Regions from separate parts of the Psychrobacillus sp. NPDC093200 genome, predicted to be linked through region 2. Evidence: predicted binding sites of a transcription regulator. Region 2 holds the regulator's gene; the other holds the start of a gene.

Region 1 (7,731 bases), on a different contig from region 2:
TGTAAGCTAAATCTATATCTTCTACATTTGCTAGCTTGTATGTATTAATAGGCTTGTCATTGTAAGGGTTTGTATTATTTAACACGAGACTACTGTTTCCGTCTCTCCATTCACCAGCGATAAATTGTTTGCCTAACATTTCTAAGTTCATCTTTTTAACCTCCAGGATAATATTCTTATTAACTCTTTGATTATCGTCAGGATTAGTAAAATCTTTACTGAAATAGAAATGTATTGTGAATAATTTATCTAATAGTTACTGAAAAGTTTTAAAAATAGTCCCATACACCCATTCGATTCTTTCAGACAAACAAACATTATTACCTAATCTAATATATAAGAAAAGCGCAAGAGTTATATCTGAGTTAATAAGAACTATTAATATAGATGGCTGATTTTCGCTTTAGGCGGTCGCTTTCCGTGGGGTGAGCGATAAGCCATCACCGTCGCTTACGCGTCGTTTGTGATGTCTTATCTGTCTCACTCATCCCACTGGAGTCGCCGCCTGACGCTTCAATCACAGGTGGAGGATGAATTAGATAAGTTAGAATGAAAAAAATTATACCGTTATATTTAGCTATTAAATCGAATTAATTTACACTTAAATTTTGAATATAGATGTTAGATTTCCGCTCTAGGCGGTCGCTTTCCGTGGGGTGCGCGATAAGTCATCACCGCGCTTACGCGTCGTTTGTGATGGTTCATCTGTCACACTCATCCCACTGGAGTTGCCGCCTGACGCTTCAATCACAGGTGGAGGATGAATTTGATAAGTTAGAATGAAAAATTATACCGATATATTTAGCCATCAAATCGAATTAGTTTACACTTAAATATAGATGGTAGATTTCCGCTCTAGGCGGTCGCTTTCCGTGGGGTGCGCGATAAGCCATCACCGTCGCTTACGCGTCGTTTGTGATGGTTCATCTGTCACACTCATCCCACTGGAGTCGCCGCCTGACGCTTCAATCACAGGTGGAGGATGAATTTGATAAGTTAGAATGAAAAATTATACCGATATATTTAGCCATTAAATCGAATTAATTTACACTTAAATTTTGAATATAGATGATAGATTTCCGCTTTAGGCGGTCGCTTTCCGTGGGGTGAGCGATGAGCCATCACCGCCGCTTGCGCGTCGTTTGTGATGTCTCATCTGTCTCACTCATCCCACTGGAGTCGCCGCCTGTCGCTTCAATCAACAGGATAAAATATTATTTAGAATTCCATTAGCTTGCTATGTAGATATAACTTTGTTAATGGCATATTTAGAATTTTATTTACTTTGTGGTCCTCCGTTAGTTATTAATGCTTGTTCTGCTAACCTCAATATGGCTACCAATTTATGTCCTTTCTATCTCTAATAAGACATCCTACTTCTTCGTTTTAGAGCCCTTTCCACGATAAAAAATGAACAACATTACTTGAAACTGCTCAAACAAAAAGTACATAAATACCAATTAAGCCCATAATTATGAACGAAGTTGACACTTTCTTAAATATTTCACAATTGTGTTAAAGAACGTTCAAATCTTCTTGAACAATTCGTGAAGTCCGGTTTTTATATTCGTTTTTTTGAAGGCATGGTAATAAGATAGAGGCACAGAGAGGAATTCTTTGAAAGCAACACTAGTTACCTTAGCTTTTTATAATAGATTGGAAAGGGGTACAACGATGAAATTAAAATTGAAGTGGGCTCTCTTGACGATGATTTTCACTATTGTCACTGTGTTAACAGGATGTGAGCCATTACTTGTTTTAGACCCTAAAGGCCCTCAAGCCGAGGCACAGGCAAATGATATTATGTTATCTATTTTCCTAATGTCGGGGATTGTGATTGTCGTTTTAGCTATCTTAGTTTTTGTGTTAATAAAATACCGTGCTTCTAAACAAAGCGCGGATTACGAGCCACCTCATATAGAAGGAAGTCCGATTGTGGAAGCAATTTGTATCGGTATTCCTATTATAATAGTTATTTTTCTTTCAATCGTTTCTGTTAGAAGTAACTATATTGTAGAGTCGACGCCTCAAGGCTATGAAGATCAGGAACCATTAATCATTTATGCATCTTCCTCTAACTGGAAATGGCATTTTAGTTATCCTGAACAAGGTATTGAAACGGTTAACTACTTATATATCCCAGCTAACCGTGCGATTGAGTTTAAACTATACTCCCACGGACCAATTACTAGCTTTTGGATTCCACAGCTAGGCGGGCAAAAGTATGCGATGTCTGATATGGTGACTACGTTACACTTAGCTGCCGATGTTGAAGGCGAGTTCATGGGTAGAAATGCGAACTTCAGTGGATCTGGATTTGCAGAAAACGTCTTTGATGTTACCTCTATGTCTAATGCCGATTTTGAGGATTGGGTAGAGGAAGTACATGAAACTGCACCTGCTCTTACAGAAGAGAAGTTTGAGGAATTATTAGAACCAGGTCATCTTGGCCGTTCAACTTATACAGGAACACATTTAGAATTCTCACCTGCTCCTAGTCATGACCATGGCGATAATGCAGAGGAATCTGAACACGAGCACCATGAATCAACTGATAAGGATGAGAAGTCCGAGCATGAGAATCATGGACAAACTAATGAAACTGAGGAATCAGATCATTCTCAGCATTAATTGAAGGATTACAAGATTACTATAGTAAAAGCTATAGATTCCTGAAAGGAGAAACAAAAGTATGGATTTCTTTGATCGCTTTGCCGTACCACATCCAAGCTTTTTGATATATGCATCCATGGTCGGAATTGGCCTTACGATGGTTGCAATAGTTTTAGGTATTACCTACTTTAAGAAATGGGGATACCTCTGGCGTGAATGGATTACTACAGTAGACCATAAGCGTATTGGTATTATGTACTTGCTTACAGCATTATTGATGCTGTTCCGTGGTGGCGTTGACGCCATTATGATGCGCTATCAGCTTTCGATGCCAGAAAACACATTTTTAGATTCACAGCATTATAATGAAGTCTTCTCCACTCATGGAGTAGTAATGATTTTATTTATGGCAATGCCGTTTATCATCTTTTTCTTTAACTATGTTATTCCATTACAAATTGGAGCAAGAGATGTAGCGTTTCCACGTTTAAATGCACTTAGCTTCTGGCTGTTCTTTATGGGTATGGGATTATTCAACATTTCCTTCATCGTAGGTGGATCGCCTGATGCAGGTTGGACTTCTTATTTCCCACTTGCAGGCAATGAGTTCAGTACATCTGTTGGTACGAACTATTACATGATTGCTATTCAAATAGCTGGTCTTGGTACATTGATGACTGGTATTAACTTTATTACAACTATCCTGAAAATGAGAGCACCTGGTATGACTTTAATGAAAATGCCAATGTTCACATGGTCAGCGTTTATCGCAAACATCATTATCGTTTTCGCTTTCCCAGTATTAACTGTATTACTAGCAATGGGAACAATGGATAGACTGTTTGGGACAAACTTCTTTACAACGGACAATGGCGGAATGGATATGCTCTGGGCTAACCTGTTCTGGGTTTGGGGACATCCGGAGGTATACATTCTAATACTACCGGCATTCGGTTTATTCAGTGAGATTATATCAACCTTTGCTCGACGCAATCTATATGGCTATAAGTCAATGGTTGCTTCCATGGTAGTTATTTCTGTCCTATCCTTTGTCGTATGGGCGCATCACTTCTTTACAATGGGTCAAGGTCCATTATCAAATAGTATCTTCTCGATCACTACGATGGCGATCGCTATTCCGACAGGGGTTAAAATATTTAACTGGCTGTTCACCCTATGGAAGGGGAAAATCGAGTTTACGACACCGATGCTTTACTCCATCATGTTCATTCCACTGTTCACTTTAGGTGGGGTTACAGGGGTAATGCTTGCAATGTCAGCAGCTGACTATCAATATCACAATACGATGTTCTTAGTTGCCCATTTCCATAACGTAATTATCCCTGGTGTTGTTTACGCAATGCTAGCTGGTCTTACTTACTATTGGCCGAAAATATTCGGCTTTATGTTAAACGAGCGACTAGGAAAATGGACTGCATGGTTATTATCCATCGGTTTCGTCCTAGCCTTCATCCCAATGTATATTACGGGATTAGACGGTCAAGCGCGTCGTATGTACACTTACTCTGAGTCTACAGGTTTCGGAATGTGGAATATGGTTTCCTTCGTTGGAGCAGGTATTATGGCAGTAGCCTTCGCGTTACTTGTTTATAACATCTATTACAGTATCCGTTATGCTTCTCGCGATATTGGGGATGACCCATGGGATGCACGATCACTGGAATGGGCTACACATACACCAGTACCTGAATATAATTTCGCTGTTACACCTCAGGTCGAGTCTACACAAGCGTTTTGGGATTCTAAGAAAAACGGTCATGAAATATTCAAAGGAAAAATCGAGAAAATTCACATGCCGAATAATAGCGGTTTACCATTTATCATGAGCTGTATCTTCTTTGCCCTTGGGTTTGCAATGATTTTCAGCATATGGCCACTTGCCATCGTTTCATTGATTGGTATTTTAGGTTGTCTAGCATACCGTTCATTTGAGCAGGATCATGGAAGATACATTTCGGTAGAGGAAATCGAAGAAACGGAAAGAAAATTGCGAGGTGCTAAAAAATGAAGGTAGATAAGTCACTTCCACTTGAATACAGCACAGAGGAAAACAGCTTAAAAGTCTTAGGCTTTTGGATTTTCATCGGGGCGGAGATTATGCTTTTCGCAACACTTTTCGCCTCTTACTTCACCTTAGAGAATCGCATAGGTAGCGGTCCCTCTGGTGCAGATATTTTTGAAATAACACCAGTGTTAATTGAGACACTTTTACTTTTAACGAGTAGCTTTACAATCGGTCTTGCCATTCATGCAATGCGAATGAACCGTACAAAAGCAACAATGGCTTTCTTTGGGATTACACTTCTTCTAGGAGCTGCTTTCCTAGGAGTCGAGATTTACGAGTTTACACACTATATACATGTTGGAGCAGGACTTCAAACTAGTGCCTTTACGGCGATTTTATTAACGACGTTAGGGACACATGGTTTGCACGTAACATTTGGTTTCTTCTGGGGATTGTTCATTCTCCTACAAATCAAGAAGCGTGGCCTAACTCCGGAAACTGCTAATAAGTCATTTATTTTCTCTCTATATTGGCATTTCCTAGATGTGATTTGGATTTTCATCTTCAGCTTCATCTACTTGAAAGGAATGATGTAATATGAAAGAATTATTCCCTCTCAAGCAAGTAATGGGCTTTGCATTTTCATTGGTCCTAACAGCAGTAGCATTATTGGTGTACTTTATGGATATGTCCTTTGGAGTTGGAATGACTATCTTACTGCTGACTGCGTTTACACAGGCCGGTTTACAGCTAGTTGTATTCATGCATGCTGGCGAAACGGATGATAAAAAATCCATTTATGTCAATGTCTATTACGGCTTATTGCTCGCATTATTAACGATTTTAGGTACGTTACTTGTAATGGTGTGGGATATGTAATAACGAAGAAGAGCGTCTATTAGGCGCTCTTTTTTTGTTGCTTATTTATAAAAGAGATGGTTGATTTCCGCTTTAGGCGGACGCTTTCCGTGGGGTGAGCGATTGGCCATCACCCGTCGCTTACGCGCGCGGTTGTGATGGCTTATCTGTCTCACTCATCCCACTGGAGTCTCCGCCTGCCGCTACAATTATAGGTTGTGTGATGAGAAAGTAGTTAGGATAAAATCAAATTCAGTTTGGGCAGTTTGTATCAAAAATAAATCTCAAAAAATTGATGGCTGATTTTCGGTTATAGGCGGACGCTTTCCGTGGGGTGAGCGATAAGCCATCACCCGTCGCTTACGCGCACGGTTGTGATGGCTTATCTGTCTCACTCATCCCACTGGAGTCGCCGCCTGTCGCTACAATTATAGGTTGTGTGCAAGGAAAATTTTGTGACGATGAAACAAACTAAAATCGATAAATGTTTCAAAATAAACCTCATTATAAATCTCAAAAAATAGATGGTTGATTTCCGCTTTCGGCGGACGCTTTCCGTGGGGTGAGCGATAAGCCATCACCCGTCGCTTACGCGCGCGGTTGTGTTGGCTTATCTGCCTCACTCATCCCACTGGAGTCGCCGCCTGTCGCTACAATCATAAATTGTATGCAGCGAAAATTTTGTGAGGCTGGAACAAACTGAATTCAATAGTATATATCTAAAAACAATTTCATGTGAGTTACAAATATTGTAAGAAATTGCTATTTATAAAATTAACTCGTGTATATATTTTTTAAGCATGTTACATTCGAAATGTACCAAACAATTCCAAAAGAAGAAAGGAAGTAAGAATCGATGAAGTTTGAAGTTGAAACGCTACCTAACTATCGCTTTGCTTATGTACGACGGGTTGGTCCATATGGCTCTGCAAATATTGAAGTTATGCAGAAGTTAAAAAATTGGGCTAAAGAGAAAGAGCTTTCGGGAACTATACTTGGTATCCAACAAGATAACCCTACGACAACACTTCCCGAAAACTGTAGATTTGATGCTTGTTTAGTGATTTCAGAGGATTATCAATTAGATGATTCGATTTGTGAAGGCGAACTAGCTGCAGGAGAATATCTTCTTTACAAGGTTAAACATACAGCAGAGGACATTCAAATAGCATATGCTAGCATTTTCCCTTCTTTCCAAGACAATGGATATCAAGTTGACAACAAACCCATTTTAGAAAGGTACACGGAGGATATGGTAAACAACCATTATTGTGAAATATGTGTACCGGTAAAACCATTACAGATTGGTTAAGAAAGCTGTGCCTTTCTGGACTGTGCGCATGAGGAGTCACTACTTACACTTAACCAATAAAAAAAAGGCATCTAGAGTAGCTTCTCTAAATACCTTGTTCACAGAGAGTATCTTGTTTAGATGCTCTCTTTTTTCAATTGTTTGGAGTTCAAAATCATTTCCTCTGAAGCAACTAATATCATCCCAATGATAAATGTGAAGACTGCTCCCATGACGATTCCGATTCCAACGCCCATAACTGTACTATACTCACTTATTAATGTTCCATATAAAAAGACAGCAATTCCTATAGTTAACAAGGCTGCACCTACAATTTTTGTAGCGTGTAACATTTTTACGTATGATTCCATTCGAAACACCCCTCTTAACATATATTATTCACCTCGTTCACAATTTTGTCAATACTTTTTGTCCGAAATGTGAACGACTGTGAATAGATAGATCTGCCGGTTTCCTCAATTATCTGCTTCCTCTCTAGCTTCTATTAGCGGAACACATATAACAAAAAAACTCCTCAGCAGATTCAAACTTACTGAGGAGTTCTCTATAATAATAGAAGTTTTATTCTTCCAACAAATTTATTATTGTGCAGTTAATCCACCATCGATAACGAATTCAGATCCAGTAGAGTAGCTTGATTCGTCAGATGCTAGGTAAAGAACAAGGCTAGAAACTTCTTCAGATTGAGCTACACGTTTAAGTGGGATATGCTTAGCGAACTCTTTAATCATTTCTACCGCATCTCCTTGAGTAACCATTGGTGTTTCAATAACACCTGGGTGTACTGAGTTTACGCGAATGCCAAAGTGAGCTAATTGAAGAGCTGCTGCCTTAGTCATACCACGAACAGCAAATTTCGTATCTGTATATCCGACTGCTCCACCAACTAAACCGTTCATAGAAGAGATATTGACGATAGAAC
Region 2 (7,731 bases):
AATTAAAAAGAGTAAAATACCACTCGTAAAACAGATAATACCCCGCCTACAGATTGCAGGCGGGGTATTATTTGATTAATCTACAGGAAATGTCTGGGCATTTAGGTAAATGTAATAACAATTAGGTTATAACGATTTAAATATCACCATTAACATTTAAGCACATATGACAAAAAACATGGAAGAAAAGGCCTCCCAACAGTTTAGCAAACTGATGAAAGACCTTCTCTAAAATTAGTCATATGCATTTTTTTACACACCGAAGTGGTCAAAAAGTGGTCAAGTAGTATAAAACAAACTGGAAAGCTCTCATTTACAAAGGCTTTCTGGTTCTTTTTACATCATGCCGCCCATTCCGCCCATGTCAGGCATACCCATGCCGCCAGCGCCTGCTGGTTCTGGGATGTCTGCTACTACTGCTTCTGTAGTTAAGAATAGAGAAGCTACAGATGCAGCATTTTGAAGTGCTGAACGAGTTACTTTAGTTGGATCTACGATACCTGCGTCGATCATGTTCACCCATTCGCCAGTTGCTGCGTTGAAGCCCATGCCGATGTCTTCGCGTTTTAGACGATCTACTACGATAGATCCTTCTAAGCCAGCGTTGTTAGCGATTTGACGAACTGGCTCTTCTAATGCACGAAGTACGATACGAATACCAGTTGCTACGTCGCCTTCTTTTGTTTCTGCAAGCTCAGCTACTTTGTTGTATACGTTTACTAGTGCAGTACCACCACCAGATACGATACCTTCTTCTACAGCTGCGCGAGTTGCGTTAAGTGCATCTTCAATGCGAAGCTTGCGTTCTTTTAGTTCAGTTTCTGTTGCTGCTCCTACTTTCACTACAGCTACTCCACCAGCAAGCTTAGCAAGACGCTCTTGAAGTTTTTCTTTATCGAATTCAGAAGTTGTATCTTCTAATTGGCCACGGATTTGAGCAACACGGCTAGCGATGTTTTTTGTATCTCCGTTACCTTCTACGATTGTTGTGTTGTCTTTTGTTACTACTACTTTAGAAGCGCGTCCTAATTGAGTGATGTTCGCAGATTTTAGGTCTAGTCCTAAATCTTCTGTGATTACTTCTGCACCAGTTAGGATAGCTATATCTTCAAGCATTGCTTTACGACGGTCACCGAATCCAGGAGCTTTAACAGCTACTGCATTAAATGTTCCGCGTAATTTGTTTACTACTAGAGTAGCTAATGCTTCCCCTTCTACATCTTCAGCGATAAGTAAAAGTGGTTTGCCTTGTTGAACTACTTGCTCAAGCACTGGTAAGATTTCTTGAATGCTAGAGATTTTTTTGTCTGTGATTAAGATATATGGATTGTCTAGGTTAGCTTCCATTTTATCTGAATCAGTTACCATGTATGGAGAAGCATAACCGCGGTCGAATTGCATACCTTCTACCACATCAAGCTCTGTTGTGAATCCTTTAGATTCTTCGATTGTAATAACTCCATCGTTACCAACGCGCTCCATAGCTTCAGCGATTAGCTCACCAACTTCTTCATCACCAGATGAAATAGCAGCTACTTGAGCGATAGATTCTTTACCTTCGATTTGTTTAGAGATTGCTTTTAGCTCTGTCACAGCAGAAGCTACAGCAAAGTCGATACCTTTACGAATACCAACTGGGTTAGCTCCAGCAGTTACGTTTTTAAGTCCTTCACGAATCATAGATTGTGCAAGAACAGTTGCAGTTGTTGTACCGTCACCAGCGATGTCATTAGTTTTAGAAGCAACCTCTGCCACTAATTTCGCACCCATGTTTTCGAATGCATCCTCTAGCTCGATATCTTTTGCGATTGTTACACCATCGTTAGTGATAAGTGGTGAACCAAATTTTTTCTCTAGAACTACGTTACGACCCTTTGGCCCTAAAGTTACTTTTACAGCGTCTGCTAATTTATCTACCCCACGTAGCATTGCACTACGAGCGTCTTCACTAAATTTAATTTCTTTTGCCATGTTAATATGCCCTCCTAATTTTTCTTTTTAAGTTCTTTTATTAGCCAATTACAGCAAGAATATCGCTTTCGCGTAAGATTAAATAGTCGTGGCCTTCATATTTTACTTCAGTTCCAGCATATTTAGAGAAGATAATACGGTCCCCTTCTGCTACGTCTAATTCAACGCGGTTTCCGTTTTCTAGTACTCGTCCAGTACCTACTGCAACGACTTTACCCTCTTGTGGTTTCTCTTTAGCAGAGTCTGGAAGTACGATGCCAGATGCTGTTTTTTCCTCAGCTTCGATTAATTCGATTACAATACGATCACCTAATGGTCTTAACAAGTGAAACTACCTCCCTAAAATAGTTGAATTTATTTTTATTAGCACTCTCACACTTTGAGTGCTAACACACTTATAATAATAATTAAACTTAGAAGAATTTGCAAGTGAGAACATCATTTTTTTTAATAATTTTTAACGCTCTAATCCTCAGTTGGTTTAAAACCTATGAGGCTTCTAGTTTTTGAAAACGAAGATACTAAAGTTGACTATTAAAAATGATTATAAAATGGCTAAGGAGCGATTTTATTTTTGTTTTCCTTTACAATAAGGCTAAGGCTAGTACATCTGACAAAAGCAAGATTATCTATTTACTATCCTGATTAGTAAACTTATAAAAGCAACTGCTATAAATAGAAAGGATATTTAGATGAAACAACAAAAGACAGGTTTATACATATTAATCACCTACTGTGTGATGCAGCTCTCCGGTGCATTATTTGCTCCTCTTCTACTAATAATCTTTAACTATTTCGGCTTAGAAAACGCCAGGTACCTAGCTTCTGGATGGTGGGTTTTCCTTGGAATGGGAATTGCTACAGCTATCACCTTGCTTATGATTCGCCAAGACAAGAATTTTATACGACCTTTAAAAGGGAAGGCATCTGGTCTTCCCGGAGCAATTGGCTGGGGAATTCTTGGCTTTCTCATGGTTTTGTACGGCCAAACATTAGCTGCTAATATTGAAATTAGATTTTTTGGTATAGAAGCTGGTTCTGAAAATACGTCGCAGTTTATGGATCTTGGCAATTCAGTACCTTTTGTCTTTTTCTCCATTGTGCTCTTCGCACCTATTTTAGAGGAGCTTATATTCCGTCGCATCATTTTCGGAACTTTACTGCCTAAAACGAACTTCTTTGTAGCAGCGCTCGTTAGCTCACTGTCCTTTGCCGTCATTCACTTTGAGTTCACACACATACTAATATATGCTGTGTCTGGGTTTATATTCGCTTTCATTTACTATAAAACAAAGCGAATAATCACCTCTATTATTGCCCATATGCTACTTAATGGATTCGTAGTAATTGTTCAGCTGTATAATGAAGAAATCGTCAACTTTTTAAAAAGACTTGCTGAGTTGCAGCAATAAGGGGTAATCATAATGACTTTTTCATTTGTAAGTTTTCCTACAATAGAAACAGAAAGACTCATCCTCCGAAAAGCAATCGAACGGGATGCAAAGGATATTTTAGAGTTATATTCTAATGAAAACGTAGTACAGCATATGGCCATTGGTCCCTTTACTTCTGTTGAAGATGCTCAGGGCGAAATTAGTTGGTACGAGAAAATTTTTCTCGAACAAACTGGTATGCGCTGGGTAATAGAAGATAAAATAACCTTAAAAGTAATCGGTACTTGTGGTTATTTAAACTATGAGGCTGAGCATAAGCGTATAGAAATTGGCTATGATCTTTCACCTAATGCTTGGGGAAAGGGAATTATGACGGAGGCGCTTAAGCCCATCATTCATTTTGCCTTTCATGATATGAACATGAACAAAATTGAAGCTGAGGTCACTTCAGAGAATGATGCCTCCCTTCACCTTTTGAGTAAGCTAGGCTTTCACAAAGATGGAGTCCTAAGACAGCATGAGTTTGAAAAGGGACGCTATATCGATCTTGCTATCTATTCCCTACTAAAAAGCGAATATAAATAGGAAAGCCTTCGACTAGATAATAGTCGAAGGCTTTTTTTCTTATAAGATTGGTATCAGCGCCCGCCTTGCCCCTCGAGGTCAAATGGACAAAAGCTCCGGTGGCTGAGGAACTGCCTCCTCGCTTTTCTCCATTTGCTTGTCGGGGCAGACATAGGCGCTTGCGCTTTTCTTAGATCTCGTTTCGAATCATGTAGATGAGTGTTTGAAGTTCAACTGAAAGGTCAATCGTATGTACGCGAATCTCATCTGGAGTACTTATTGGGACTGGGGTGAAGTTTAAAATTCCTTTTACATTAGAGCCCACTAAAAGATCAGCTACTTCCTGAGCCGCACGACTCGGAAGTGTAAAAATCACTAATTCAATTCCGTATTCCTTTAGCTTTTCCAACATCACACTAGAATGAAATACAGGAATGTCACTAATTATCGTTCCTTCGAGTGGTGCCTTCGTATCGAATGCCACTACAATTCTAGTGTTATGGTTTTTTTGAAAGTTATATTTTACAAAAGCTGTTCCTAAGCTACCAACACCTATTAGTGCGACCCGTGCCGCCTCATCTTGGTCTAGTGTTTTTCTGAAAAACTCAAGTAGATGGGGTACATCATAGCCGTACCCTTTCTTTCCTAGCGCACCGAAATGAGAAAAATCTCTTCGGATGGTTGCTGAATCTATCTTCATCGCTTCACTTAGCTGTTGGGATGAAACTCGTTTATGATCTGCATTATGAAAGCTTTGTAAAAATCTATAATATAAAGGAAGTCGTTTCATTGTCGCTTGAGGGATGCGAGGTACATCACGTTTCATAAGTGTCCTCCTATTGTATAAGGCAAATTCATTTTTACACGTAACCTTTCTTTTATTGTAAAGGGAGAACGTTGCAACGACAAGTCCTATCTATTACACTTAGGATAGAATTGAGGTGCAAATTAACGTGATTGTTTTACAAGTAAACCAAGTAACTAAATCCTTTAACGGTGAAGATATATTAACAAACGTAAAGTTAGAAATTCAAGACCGCGACCGAGTTGCACTGGTTGGGCGTAATGGTGCGGGAAAATCTACTTTACTTAAAATAATTGCTGGAGAAATGTCATACGATTCCGGTGACATTATTATGCCTAAAAATATTAGACTTGGCTATTTAGAGCAGCATGCGGGTCTTGAATCGAAGCTGACGATTTGGGAGGAAATGAAATCCATTTTTAGTCATTTGATTGATTCTGAAAGAGAACTGCGCTCACTAGAAGCACAAATGGCTGACCCTTCTATCTATGAAGATTCAGAAGCCTATGCTAGAGTTGCAGCTACCTATGACGAGCTTCAGCTTGCCTTTAATGAGGCTGGTGGATACCGCTTTGAATCGGATATCCGCTCCATCTTACATGGTATGCAATTTTTCCCGGAGGATTATGATAAGCCAGTACAAGCGTTATCCGGGGGACAAAAAACGAGATTAGCATTAGCTAAAATGCTGTTGAGCAAGCCCGATTTACTTATACTCGATGAGCCTACAAACCATTTAGATATTCAAACACTCAGCTTCCTTGAAAACTATTTGAAAAACTATAGTGGTGCCATTTTGATTGTATCCCATGATCGATATTTCCTAGACCAGGTAGTAAATTTAGTGTATGAGGTTTCACGTCATAACGTTACGAGATACGTAGGTAACTATAGCGCGTATTTAACACAGAAAGCGAAAAATTATGAGCTCGATAAAAAGAAATATGAGAAGCAGCAGGAGGAAAAAGCAAAGCTAGAGGACTTTGTTAGCCGTAACCTGGCGCGTGCATCTACAACGAAGATGGCACAATCTCGAAGAAAGGTTATCGAGAAGACTGACTGGATGGATGCCCCAGATGGCGATGAGAAATCCGCTAACTTCGGCTTTACCATTGACCGTCCTAGCGGTAATGATGTTCTGCGTTTAGAGGATATTGCTGTAGGTTATCCAAATAAAACCGTTTCCTCTAACATCTCATTTTCCGTTTATAAGCAGGACCGCATCGCTTTGGTTGGACCAAATGGTGTCGGTAAGTCCACCTTGCTAAAAACTATTATGAAGCAGCTCCCTTCAGCTGGTGGTAATATTCAATACGGCACAAATGTGCAATTTGGATACTATGACCAGGAGCAGGCAGCTCTTACTGGCAATAAAACCGTCCTTAAAGAGCTATGGGATGAATGGCCTCTGATGAATGAGAAAGATATACGCAATGTGCTAGGTCGCTTCCTCTTCTCTGGAGACGATGTGCAAAAAACTGTGTCTAATCTATCCGGTGGAGAAAAGGCTAGACTTGCACTTGCAAAACTCATGCTATTGAAGTCGAATACACTTGTACTAGATGAGCCTACTAACCATTTAGACTTAGACAGCAAGGAAGTCTTGGAGAATGCATTGCTTGATTTTCCTGGAACGATTATTTTCGTATCACATGACCGTTACTTTATTAATCGAATTGCAACGAAGGTAATTGAACTTTCCTCTGATGATGCCACCCTTTTCTTGGGAGACTATGATTATTATTTAGAGAAAAAGGAAGAGCTCGAGGAAATCGCCATGGAAAATGCAGTGGTTCAAAACACTGTAGTTCAAAAGGTCAATACGTCTACAATTGATAAAGAGGCGAAGAAAAAGGAACGCCAGCTACGTCGTCAAATTGAGGAACTAGAAGGACAGATTCCTTCCATAGATTCAGAAATTGCTTCTATAGAAGAGAAGCTATGTGATCCAGAGATATTCCAGGATCATGAGGCAGTCCAAAAGCTACAAGGCGAATTGGATATACTAAAGGTAAAGCAAGACACAATCTCCAACGAATGGCTGGAGCTACAGGAACAATTAGAAGAGATTACAGGGTAAACCGATTGACTCGGTTTACCTTTTTTTATATGGGGAAAAATAATATTGTCGAACGGTCCGATTTTAGAGAGAAAACGACCAATTTTTGGGGTGAACTGTCCAATTATTTTCTCAAACCGTCCGATTTTTGGAGATGGTTCTGCGCTCCTTCTGAAAGAATATATAATAGCCTTGTTGTATTTTGTCGAACACTGGCATATATATAGGTCAAGTACCTTTTTCAACAAATTCTTTTTCCACATATTTATTAACATCAAAAATACTGTTATATCAATCTATCAACAGGTTTATCCACATTATCCACAGTTTTAAAACAAACTTTTCCACAAGGTGTAAGCATAAATAACCACAATATATTGAAAAAACACAACTTACTAACAAGTTATTCACAGATTGTGCATAAGTACGAATGTTCTCTATTGACAACAGAAATAATACGTGGTAAAAAATCCTCTTTTCTTGTCGAAGAAAAGAGGATTTCATTTAGTTCCAACTATTTAGTTCTAACCCTGGTCTTCCATTCATCGACAAATCTCCCGTTTGCCCTGCTGAGTACTTAGAGCTCCCAGCAGCTGCGATCATTGCAGCATTATCTGTACATAAATTTATAGGTGGTACATAGAATGGAATGTTTTCTTTTTCAAAGGCTTCTTCTAAAGATTTACGAAGTCCTTTATTTGCGGCTACTCCACCAGCAGCAATTACCTGCTTTACATTGAACTCTCTAGCTGCTCGTACGGTTTTAGTAGTCAGTACTTCTATTACACTTTGCTGGAAGCCAGCTGCTAGGTGGTTTGGATTGATCTCTTCCCCACGTTGCTCCGCATTATGCTGATAGTTGATGACTGCCGATTTTAAGCCACTAAAGCTAAAATCATAAGAGCCTTCCTCTAGCCAAGCTCTTGGAAATGGAACTG

The links. Region 2 encodes Rex, which represses fermentation and respiration genes when NADH is low (regulators of the CRP and FNR family bind a similar motif). Its sites were predicted from a motif close to TTGTGAAATATTTCACAA; they were not measured.
Region 1: qoxA (cytochrome aa3 quinol oxidase subunit II) is a predicted target of Rex. The motif match lies at 1,493-1,510, and genes of this name have one in related genera.

What each region holds. Positions count from the first base shown of each region.
Region 1 covers NZ_JBNNVC010000003.1:103,311-111,041, forward strand. The annotation lists gene ACQKNZ_RS14050 (aldehyde dehydrogenase family protein) at 1-151, opposite strand, end outside; gene qoxA (cytochrome aa3 quinol oxidase subunit II) at 1,675-2,631, shown strand; gene qoxB (cytochrome aa3 quinol oxidase subunit I) at 2,693-4,642, shown strand; gene qoxC (cytochrome aa3 quinol oxidase subunit III) at 4,639-5,235, shown strand; gene qoxD (cytochrome aa3 quinol oxidase subunit IV) at 5,237-5,518, shown strand; gene ACQKNZ_RS14075 (AraC family transcriptional regulator) at 6,354-6,809, shown strand; gene ACQKNZ_RS14080 (hypothetical protein) at 6,926-7,159, opposite strand; gene ACQKNZ_RS14085 (glucose 1-dehydrogenase) at 7,391-7,731, opposite strand, start outside.
Region 2 covers NZ_JBNNVC010000007.1:33,238-40,968, reverse strand. The annotation lists gene groL (chaperonin GroEL) at 337-1,971, opposite strand; gene groES (co-chaperone GroES) at 2,012-2,296, opposite strand; gene ACQKNZ_RS18695 (CPBP family intramembrane glutamic endopeptidase) at 2,664-3,383, shown strand; gene ACQKNZ_RS18690 (GNAT family N-acetyltransferase) at 3,396-3,950, shown strand; gene ACQKNZ_RS18685 (redox-sensing transcriptional repressor Rex) at 4,120-4,755, opposite strand; gene ACQKNZ_RS18680 (ABC-F family ATP-binding cassette domain-containing protein) at 4,883-6,814, shown strand; gene tsaD (tRNA (adenosine(37)-N6)-threonylcarbamoyltransferase complex transferase subunit TsaD) at 7,298-7,731, opposite strand, start outside.